Regions from separate parts of the Gordonia sp. CPCC 205515 genome, predicted to be linked through region 2. Evidence: predicted binding sites of a transcription regulator. Region 2 holds the regulator's gene; each other region holds the start of a gene.

Region 1 (3,276 bases), on a different contig from region 2:
ATCCGCAGTGATGAGTGGCCGGTGGGCTCCCGGATCCCGGCCGAGCCCGACCTGGTCAAGCAATTCGGTGTGGGCCGCAACACCATTCGTGAAGCGGTCCGCGCCCTCGAACACGCGGGCATGCTGGCGCCCCGCCGCGGCGACGGTACCTACGTCCGCAGCCGCAGTCTTCTCGCCGCCGCGATGGTGCGGTCCGCACCCCGCTCCGACCGCCAGGATCTCCTCGAAGTGCGGCGCGGACTCGAGACCGAGGCGGTGGCCGCAGCAGCCCTGCGGGCCACGCCGGATCAGGTCGCCGAACTCCGGGGGCTGCTCGATGCCGCCGAGACGGCGCTCGCGGCCGGTGACCTCGATGCCTACACGGCCGCGGACATCGCGTTCCACAGCGCGCTGGTCGGCACGTCGGGAAATGAGCTGCTCATCGAGCTCTACGGCAGTGTCGTCGAGGTGATGCACCGGATGTTCACCGAAATACTCCGGCCGATCGTCGCCGACGGGGCACATCCCGCCGGGCATGGCGAGGTGGTGGAGGCCATCGCGGCCGGTGATGCGGCGGCGGCACGCGCCGCGGTGGCGTCGTACCTCGAGCACGTCCCGGGGGTGGTGGCATGAGTTCGCGATCATCGGCCGACCAGACCTCAGTCGACCAGAACTCGGCCGCCGCGGTGGACGCACCGCGCGGGGAGAGATCACAGACGCCGCAGGGGGCGGCCGCGGTGATCGCCGCGATCGGCATCATGCTGGTCGCCGCGAACCTGCGCCCGCCGGTGGTGTCGGTCGCACCGCTGATCGACGACATCACCGCCGACCTCGGATTCAGCAGTGCGGTCGCGGGTTTGCTCACCACGCTGCCGGTGCTGTGTTTTGGTCTCAGTGCGCCGTTCGCGCCGCGGCTGGCCGCTAGGTTCGGCATCGAACGCACCGTCTTCGTGTCGATGATCGTGCTGATCGCCGGAATGGTGCTGCGGTTCGTGCCCAATAGCGTTGCGCTGTTTGCGGGTTCGGCGGTGGTCGGAGCGGCGATCGGCGTGTGCAATGTGGTGTTGCCGTCGTTGATCAAACGGGACTTCGCCCATCGCTCCGGTCTGATGACCGGGTTGTATTCGATGACCCTGTCCGGGGGTGCGGCGATCGCCGCCGGGTTAACCGTGCCGATCGACCGCGCCGTCGGCGGAAATTGGCGTCTCACACTGATGAGTTGGTCGATGCTGGCGCTCGTCGCGGTGGTCGTGTGGATACCGCAACTACGACGAGTGCATCGAGTGGCCGTGTCGCACGCGCCACCATCGTTGCGACGCAATCGGATTGCGTGGGCGATCACGGTGTTCATGGGCACCCAGTCGCTGATCTTCTACACCTTCAGCGCGTGGCTGCCGACCTATCTGGTCGAGCTGGGCCGCTCCGACGCGCAGGCCGGCGCGATCCTCGCGATCGGTCAAGTCGTCGCGCTCACTGCGTCTTTGGTGATCCCGATCATCGCCGCGCGCTACGCCGACCAGCGACTCATCACCCTGATCGTGCTGGCGATCTGCGCCGCCGGCTTCATCGGACTCGTCTGCACCAACAGCCTCGTCACACTGTGGGCGATCATGATCATGATCGGCCCGGGTGCCTCGATCAGCCTGGCGCTGCTGTTCATGGTGCTGCGGAGCCCGTCGACCGCGGTGACCAGTCAGGTCTCCGGCATGGCCCAGTCGATCGGCTATATCGTTGCGGCACTGGGGCCGATCGTCATCGGCGCGCTGCACGACGCCACCGACTCCTGGAAGCTCGCGATGGGTGTGCTGGGGCTGGTGGTAATTCCGCAGGCATTGTCGACGCTTCTCGCGGCGAAGGACGTCAAGATCCGACTGTAGGCAGTGTGCGGACGCACTGTGACTGCCCACCGCCCGGCGCTATGAAGTTCGCACAGATCGTGCGCGGTACCGATTTTCGTCGGTGCGTGGAAATGTGCTGCGCTGACTGCCCTCTCACTCGGGCGGTCCGTGCTGGGAACCTGATACGCACCATAACCGACGCCACCGACAGTTCTGGCCATGCGTTCACCCGGCGGAGGTGGCCAATCTTGTCGGAGGCCCGCGATATGCTGGGGGTTTCCACTCGATTGAATGATCCAAAATTGTTGATGCCCAACCAAATTGGACGTTGCCAAACCCTTGACTCGAACGTGTGTGCGAGTACAGTGGAGGCATGCCCGAACCAGTCGCCACCCCCACCGCCCCGCCGAACACCACCACCGCAGTCAGCGCGCTGCTGTCCGCGGTCTATGACCTCGACCTCGGCCGGATCACCTCCGGCCGGGAGGCCTTCGAGACCACGAAGGTGATGATCACTGCGGTCAGCGCCCTGAGCTACCAGCTGGCGGTGTGCGCGGCCCACATGGACCGGCTGGGCGTGGCCAAGCAGCGGGACAACGGCAAAACCAAAGCCTTGTTGATCACGATGGGGTTGGCGCCGTCGGTGGCCGAGCGGACCCTGCGGATCGGGTTGGGTATGCCGCGGATGCAGCTGTTGGCGGGGTATGCCGAGGACGGTGTCCTTCCGGCCGAGCATCTCGACGCGATTGTTTCCGGGGTGGCTCACGTGGCACGGCGGGCGTTGGACGGGTTGTGCGACGAGGAACGTCGCGAGGTGGAGGTGGAGTTGATCGCGCAAGCGATGTCGGGGGCGACACCGAAACAGATCAGCACCAAGGCTCGCGAACTGGGTAACACCTTCGCCGCCGAGACCGGTGGCTTGCCGGCGGCCGAGGACCGCAGTATCAACGAGTTCACCGTCTCCGAAACCTCCGACGGTCGGATCGCAGTGCGCGGGGATCTCGACATCGTCACCGGCACCAGGCTGCAGACCGCGATCGAATCGCTGGTCGACCCTCGACCACAACCCGACGGCTCGAAAGATGCTCGTACCCCAGGGCAGCAGCGCGCCGATGCGCTCAACCTGGTTCTCGAGGCGGCCGCGAGTAACCCGACCCCGTTCGTCGCCGCCCCGCACACCGATCTGAACGTGACGGTCTCGGCCAACACTGCCGCGCCGGCCACCCTGCAATGGACCTCCGCGCTGACCCAGGCGACCGCTGAACTGCTGGCCTGCGACAGCAAAGTCACCGAAATCGTTCTTGACGGAGAAGGTGTACCGCTGCACATGGGTGTGAAGAAACGGCGGTTTCCGCACCACCTCCGCAAGGCGATCCTGATCCGCGACACCTGTTGCGTCAAGTGTGGGGCACCGGCCTGGATGGGTGAGTGTCACCATATCGCCTACTGGAGTCATGGT
Region 2 (3,276 bases):
GCGACACATTCAACGAGTTCGCTCACTGGACGGTGGAGGAACTGCGTGTCGGACTGTTCGCCCAACGGCTGGGCACCGCCTACCCCATCTCGGAGAAGCGGGCGTTACGAGCTCTGGACGGATTCGGTTGAGATCTGGTCGTCGGCCGACGGGGACATCGGGTCGTCCACGGACGAGGACACGCCTCGCAGATCGTCGATCTCGTGCTGGAAGTCCTCGATCGAGTCGAACGAGCGGTAGACCGATGCGAACCTGAGGTAGGCGACCTCGTCGAGGTCGCGCAGGGGACGCAAGATCGCCAGCCCGACCTCGTTGCTGGGGATTTCCGCGGACCCGGACTGCCGGACGGTGTCCTCCACCTGTTGTGCGAGTTTGGCCAGCGCGTCCTCTTCGACGGCACGGCCCTGGCAGGCGCGACGCACGCCGCGCATCACCTTCTCGCGGCTGAACGGCTCGGTGACACCATTGCGCTTCACCACCGACAGGACGGCGCTCTCGACGGTGGAGAACCGGCGCCCGCACTGTGCACACGACCGGCGGCGACGGATCGCCTGGCCTTCATCGGCGACGCGTGAATCGATGACCTTGGTGTCCTCGTTCTTACAAAACGGGCAGCGCATGCCCCCGAGAATACCGCCCACGCGTCACCGGTACGCGGGCGCGACCAGCGCCTGCCCCACATGCAGTCCGGCGCCGGACAGGTCGTTGCGGGCCACGATCTCGTCGATGACGGCCTGCCGCGGCACGTCGGGGGCGATCCGCTCGGCAATCGACGTCAGCGAATCGCCCGACCGCACGTGCACCACCTCGGTGCCGATGGGTGCGGGCGCGACCGACGCGGCGTAGCCGGAACCGACGATCGCGACCACCCACACCAGCCCGGCGAGCGCCACGCCGACCAGCACGGCCACGGCTGCGGCGCGGCGGCGGGCGTAGACCCGGCGGGCGACGGTCGGGCGGGGCTCTGCCACCGCACCCGCCTGCTGTGACGCGCGCAGACTCGACGCCGGGGCCGCGCACCGGCTGCCCCGCACCCGCGGCGTCGCGGGCAGCGGGCCGAGCGGCCGTCCGTCTGCCGGACGACCGAACGCGGGTTCGACTCCCCGCACCGGGCGATCACCGACCCTGGTGGCGCGCACGCGACCCTTCGGGGCGGCGGTACCGGTAAGAGCTGCGGAGCTGGTCGGGGCTGCGGTGCGGGTGATGGTGGCGGTGCTCATGGTGTCCTCCGGAGGGTGTCGGTTCGAACACGTGAACGTCGAACACGTGATCGATAAAACGTATGTTCGAGTTTTAGCACGCCCCTCCGACAAAGTCGCGACAAACCGCAAAACACCTCGAACACATGTTTGAACATGTCGGTGACTTCGGCTACTGTCGGCGCTGTACCACTCGAACGACCAGCCGTTTCGCAACCCGAACCAGTTCCCGACCGAGAGGAAGGACTCACCGATGAGCAACAAGTCCGGCGGGCACGACGCCCGGCATACCGGCCAGGCCACCACCGGCCCGGCGGCCGGCGCCCAGGACCCGGAGACCGCCGAGGCATCCCTGACCCCGCGCCAGCGCGGAGTGCTCGACTACATCCGGCAATCCGTGCGTGAGCGCGGGTACCCGCCGAGCATCCGCGAGATCGGCGACGCGGTGGGGCTCACCTCGACGTCGTCGGTGGCCCATCAACTGCGCACACTCGAGCGCAAAGGTCTCCTCAAGCGCGACCACAATCGGCCGCGCGCGGTGAACATCTCCGACGGCGAGCACAACAACCCGCCGGGTGGCAGCGCTGCGGCCGACGGCACGCCCTTGCCGACCCCGGCGTTCGTGCCGGTGCTCGGACGGATTGCGGCAGGCGGCCCGATCCTCGCCGAAGAAGCAGTGGAGGACGTCTTTCCGCTGCCCCGCGAATTGGTCGGCGAGGGATCGCTGTTCCTGTTGAAGGTGGTCGGCGAGTCGATGATCGACGCGGCGATCTGCGACGGGGATTGGGTGGTGGTGCGTCAGCAGAGCGTCGCCGACAACGGCGACATCGTCGCCGCGATGATCGATGGCGAGGCCACCGTCAAGACGTTCAAGCGCAAGAACGGGCACATCTGGCTGATGCCACACAACGCCCTGTTCGAGCCGATCCCCGGCGACGACGCGGCGATCCTGGGCAAGGTCGTCACGGTGATGCGGCGGGTCTGAGCCACCGGCCCGGCACCCGCCGCATCATTCCCGGCCCCGGGGTCAGTCCGCCAGCGCGGCGGTGGCGGCGGCCCGTGCGGCCACCGGATCGGTGGTGGCCAGCACGGCCTCGGCGGCTTTTCGGCACTGGTCGAGAGTGACGCCCGACAGCCGTGCACCAACGGCCGCGGACGCGGCCGGCGCGGCCGAGAGCGAGTTCACGCCGAGGCCCACCAACACGCACGCGAGGAGCGGATCGGCAGCTGCCTCACCGCACACACCGACCGATTTGCCTGCCGCGACGCCCGCCTGCCCCACACTGTGGATGAGGTGCAGCGCCGCGGGTTGCCACGGGTCGGTGAGCCCGGCAAGCTCCGGCGACATGCGGTCGGCGGCCATCGTGTACTGCGTCAGATCGTTGGTGCCGATCGAGACGAAGTCGACCTCGGCCAGGATCGCGGGGGCCAAGATGGCCGCGGCCGGGACCTCGACCATCACGCCGGCGATCATGCCGCGCTCCCGGACCTGCGCCGCGAACTCGGCGGCTTCGGCCGGCGTCGCGATCATCGGTGCCATCACCCACGGCGTGTTGCCGCTGGCCTTGCCTGCGGCGGCGATGGCGTCGAGCTGATGTTCGCGGATCTGCGGGTTGTCGGTGGCAATACGGTTGCCGCGCACGCCGAGTGACGGATTCGGCTCGTCGAGCTTCGTGACGAACTTCAGCGGCTTGTCCGAGCCGGCGTCCAGGGTCCGGATGACCACCTTCTGGCCGTCGAACGCGTCGAGAACCTCTTTGTAGAGCGCCGTCTGCTCCTCCACCGACGGTTCGTCCGGCCGATCGAGGAACGCCAACTCGGTGCGGAACAGGCCAACACCTTCCACCGGGAACGACGTCGCCGTGCGGGCCGACGCCCCGTCGGCGACGTTGGCCACCACCAGCACCTCATGACCGTCGGAGGTTCGACCGGGTCCCGTCCACGACTTGACCGCCTCGGCCTCTTTACGGCTCTGTTCGACTGCGGCGACCGCGGTCGCCTCGTCCGGGGACACCTCGATGGTGCCGGCCGTGCCATCGACCAGCACCGGAGCGCCGACCGGGACATCGGTGAGGCC
Region 3 (3,276 bases), on a different contig from region 2:
AGTTGTTGACGCTCACGCAGAATCGATTGCCCGTCAAGATCGTGGTGTTCAACAACTCGTCGCTGAACTTCGTCGAGGTGGAGATGAAGGCCGCCGGCTTCGTCACCTACGGCACCGACCTGGCCAACCCCAACTTCTCCGATCTCGCAAACTCCGTCGGCGTCTTTGGACGACGGGTGGAGGAACCCGACGACCTCGAACCCGCCCTCCGCGCGGTCCTCGAGCACGACGGCCCCGCCCTGCTCGACGTCGTCACCGCGCGGCAGGAGTTGTCCATCCCGCCGACGATCACCGCCGCCCAGGCCAAGGGATTCACCCTCTACGCGTTGCGCACCGTGATGTCCGGACGCGGCGACGAACTCATGGATCTCGCCGAGACCAACGTGTTCCGCCGGCTGTTCGACTGAGCGGGTGGCGCTATGAAGTTCTCAAAGGTCGTGCGCGGTTCCGATGGATGTCGGATGCGCGGAAATGTGCTGAGCCATACGCTGGTTGAGCCGTCCCGAGCCGCCAGGCGAGGGGCGTGTCGAAACCTTTCGTCACGGTGGACTCCTGCCCACCGCTGGGTGAATAGCCCCGACAGAGGAGGGGCGTATCGACACCATCACGCGGCGACCCGATCCTCGAGTGTCATGGTGCGTCTGTTGTAGGCGGGCAACGGTTTTTGCGCCGGATCGATCGTGGTCGGTGGGATCAGCCATGGATGCCGGTCGACGCCCATGACGATCTCCCAATCCGAGGCGTGGATCTGGGCATGACACGAGGCGCACAACAGGCACCCGTTGTCCAAATCGGTTGGGCCACCATGACTCCAGTAGGCGATATGGTGACACTCACCCATCCAGGACGGCGCCCCACACTTGACGCAACAGGTGTCGCGGATCAAGATCGCCTTGCGGAGGTGGTGCGGAAACCGCCGTTTCTTCTCACCCATGTGCAGCGGTACGCCTTGTCCATCGAGAATGATTTCGGTGACTTTGCTGTCGCAGGCCAGCAGTTCAGCGGTCGCCTGGGTCAGCGCGGAGGTCCATTGCAGAGTGGCCGGCGCGGAGGTGTTGGCCGAGACCGTCACGTTCAGATCGGTGTGCGGGGCGGCGACGAACGGGGTCGGGTTACTCGCGGCCGCCTCGAGAACCAGGTTGAGCGCATCGGCGCGCTGCTGGCCCGGGGTACGAGCATCTTTCGAGCCATCGGGTTGCGGGCGAGGCTCGACCAGCGACTCGATCGCGGTCTGCAGCCTGGTGCCGGTGACGACGTCCAGATCGCCCCGCACCGCAATCCGACCCTCGGAGGTTTCGGAGACGGTGAACTCGTTGATACTTCGGTCCTCGGCCGCCGGCAAGCCACCGGTCTCCGCGGCGAAGGTGTTACCCAGTTCGCGAGCCTTGGTGCTGATCTGTTTCGGCGTCGCCCCCGACATCGCTTGCGCGATCAACTCCACCTCCACCTCGCGACGTTCCTCGTCGCACAACCCGTCCAACGACCGCCGTGCCACGTGAGCCACCCCGGAAACAATCGCGTCGAGATGCTCGACCGGAAAGACACCGTCCTCGGCATACCCCGCCAACAGCTGCATCCGCGACATACCCAACCCGATCCGCAGGGTCCGCTCGGCCACCGACGGCGCCAACCCCATCGCGATCAACAAGGCTTTGGTCTTGCCATTGTCCCGCTGCTTGGCCACACCCAGCCGATCCATGTGGGCCGCACACACCGCCAGCTGGTAGCACAAGGCGCTGACCGCAGTGATCATCACCTTCGTCGTCTCAAAGGCCTCCCGGCCGGAGGTGATCCGGCCGAAGTCAAGGTCATAGACCGCGGACAGCAGCGCGCTGACTGCGGTGGTGGTATTCGGCGGGGCGGTGGGGGTGGCGACTGGTTCGGGCATGCCTCCACTGTACTCGCACACATGTGCGAGTCAATAGAATTACGAGAACTAATTCGACTGTGCAGCACTAGTATTCGAACACTAGACTCATGCAAATCCTCCAGCATATCGCGCCCCTCCGACAGTGTCGGAGCGTGCAAATCTGGGCACATCACGTCGGCACCAAGCACCGAGATCACGCCTGCAACAATGGCAATCATGAGTGACACCGCCGTCGACCTCCCCGCCTACCTCGCCCGCGTCGGCCACCACGACGCCGTGTCGCCGACCCGAGAAACGCTCGACGCGCTGATCGCCGCCCACCTGCGGCACATTCCGTTCGAGTGCATCGACCCACTGATGGGTGTCGCGGTCGAGCACCTCGACGCGAAGAGCTTGCAGGACAAGCTGGTCGCCCGTCGTCGTGGCGGGTACTGCTATGAGCAGAACGGCTTGTTCCGATACGTGTTGTCCGCCATCGGTTTCGACGTCGAACTCCTGGGCGGACGCGTGGTGTGGATGAAGGAGCCGGGCGGACCGCCGCCCGCCGAGACCCATCAACTACTCCGCGTCCACATCCCCGACGATCCGCAGCCGTATCTCGTGGATGTCGGATTCGGTGGTCAAACCCCCACGCAGGCTTTACGTTTCGTCGTCGACGAAGAACAGGACACCGACCTCGATCCGTTCCGGATCGTCGCCACCGACGACAACCGATTCCTGGCCCTCGAGACCCGGATCGGCGACGATTGGCGGCCGGTCTATCTCTTCGGCACCGCACCGCGCCCCGACATCGACAGCGTCGTCGGCAGCTGGTTCGTCTCCACCCACCCCGGCCATCCGTTCAACACCGGACTGAGTGCGGCGATCATCGCCGACGGCGCCCGCTGGAACCTCCGCGGCCGCCATCTCGCGGTCCATCGTCCCGGCTCACCGACAGAGCGGCGCGAATACCAGACCGCCGCCGAGGTTCTCGATCTGCTGACCGAGCGATTCGGGATCGATCACACCGACGTCGACGGGCTCGAGGCGCGGGTCGCCGAGGTGCTCGACAGCTGAGTCTCGTCCTCGCGCCCCGCGACGATCACCAGGGTGCAACCGGTGGGATCTGGTCCCGATGTTCGGCGACGTACAGGCCGGGCAGGATGCGCGACAAGAACGTGAACTCGTTGTAGGCGTGCGCCAGCAACCCCTGGGCGAGTTCGATCGGGACGGCAGCGGCGACCTGGTCCGGGGTGGCGCCGGTCGCCGGTAGATCGGTGCCCATGTAGAAGTGTGAGCGCATCGCGAGCCCCCACTCGGTGTCGCGTCCGACGTGGAGCAGGCGTCCGCCCAGAACCTGGCCGTCGTCGGTGCGCGGTGGCTCATGACCGATGCCGGTTCGTCCGACGACGGCGCAACTGACTTCG

The links. Region 2 encodes LexA, which represses DNA repair genes until DNA is damaged. Its sites were predicted from a motif close to CGAACANNTGTTCG; they were not measured.
Region 1: a site for LexA is predicted at 2,163-2,176, ahead of AAFP30_RS17225 (DUF222 domain-containing protein). Genes of this name have one in related genera too.
Region 3: a site for LexA is predicted at 1,903-1,916, ahead of AAFP30_RS23780 (DUF222 domain-containing protein). Genes of this name have one in related genera too.

What each region holds. Positions count from the first base shown of each region.
Region 1 covers NZ_JBCLVJ010000010.1:462,814-466,089, forward strand. Annotated here, with positions in the region: gene AAFP30_RS17215 (FadR/GntR family transcriptional regulator) at 1-612, shown strand, start outside; gene AAFP30_RS17220 (CynX/NimT family MFS transporter) at 609-1,856, shown strand; gene AAFP30_RS17225 (DUF222 domain-containing protein) at 2,191-3,276, shown strand, end outside.
Region 2 covers NZ_JBCLVJ010000021.1:64,045-67,320, reverse strand. Annotated here, with positions in the region: gene hrpA (ATP-dependent RNA helicase HrpA) at 1-131, shown strand, start outside; gene nrdR (transcriptional regulator NrdR) at 105-620, opposite strand; gene AAFP30_RS26435 (LysM peptidoglycan-binding domain-containing protein) at 645-1,220, opposite strand; gene lexA (transcriptional repressor LexA) at 1,453-2,184, shown strand; gene AAFP30_RS26425 (phosphoenolpyruvate--protein phosphotransferase) at 2,227-3,276, opposite strand, start outside.
Region 3 covers NZ_JBCLVJ010000017.1:72,511-75,786, reverse strand. Annotated here, with positions in the region: gene poxB (ubiquinone-dependent pyruvate dehydrogenase) at 1-407, shown strand, start outside; gene AAFP30_RS23780 (DUF222 domain-containing protein) at 605-1,888, opposite strand; gene AAFP30_RS23775 (arylamine N-acetyltransferase family protein) at 2,087-2,926, shown strand; gene AAFP30_RS23770 (DAPG hydrolase family protein) at 2,952-3,276, opposite strand, start outside.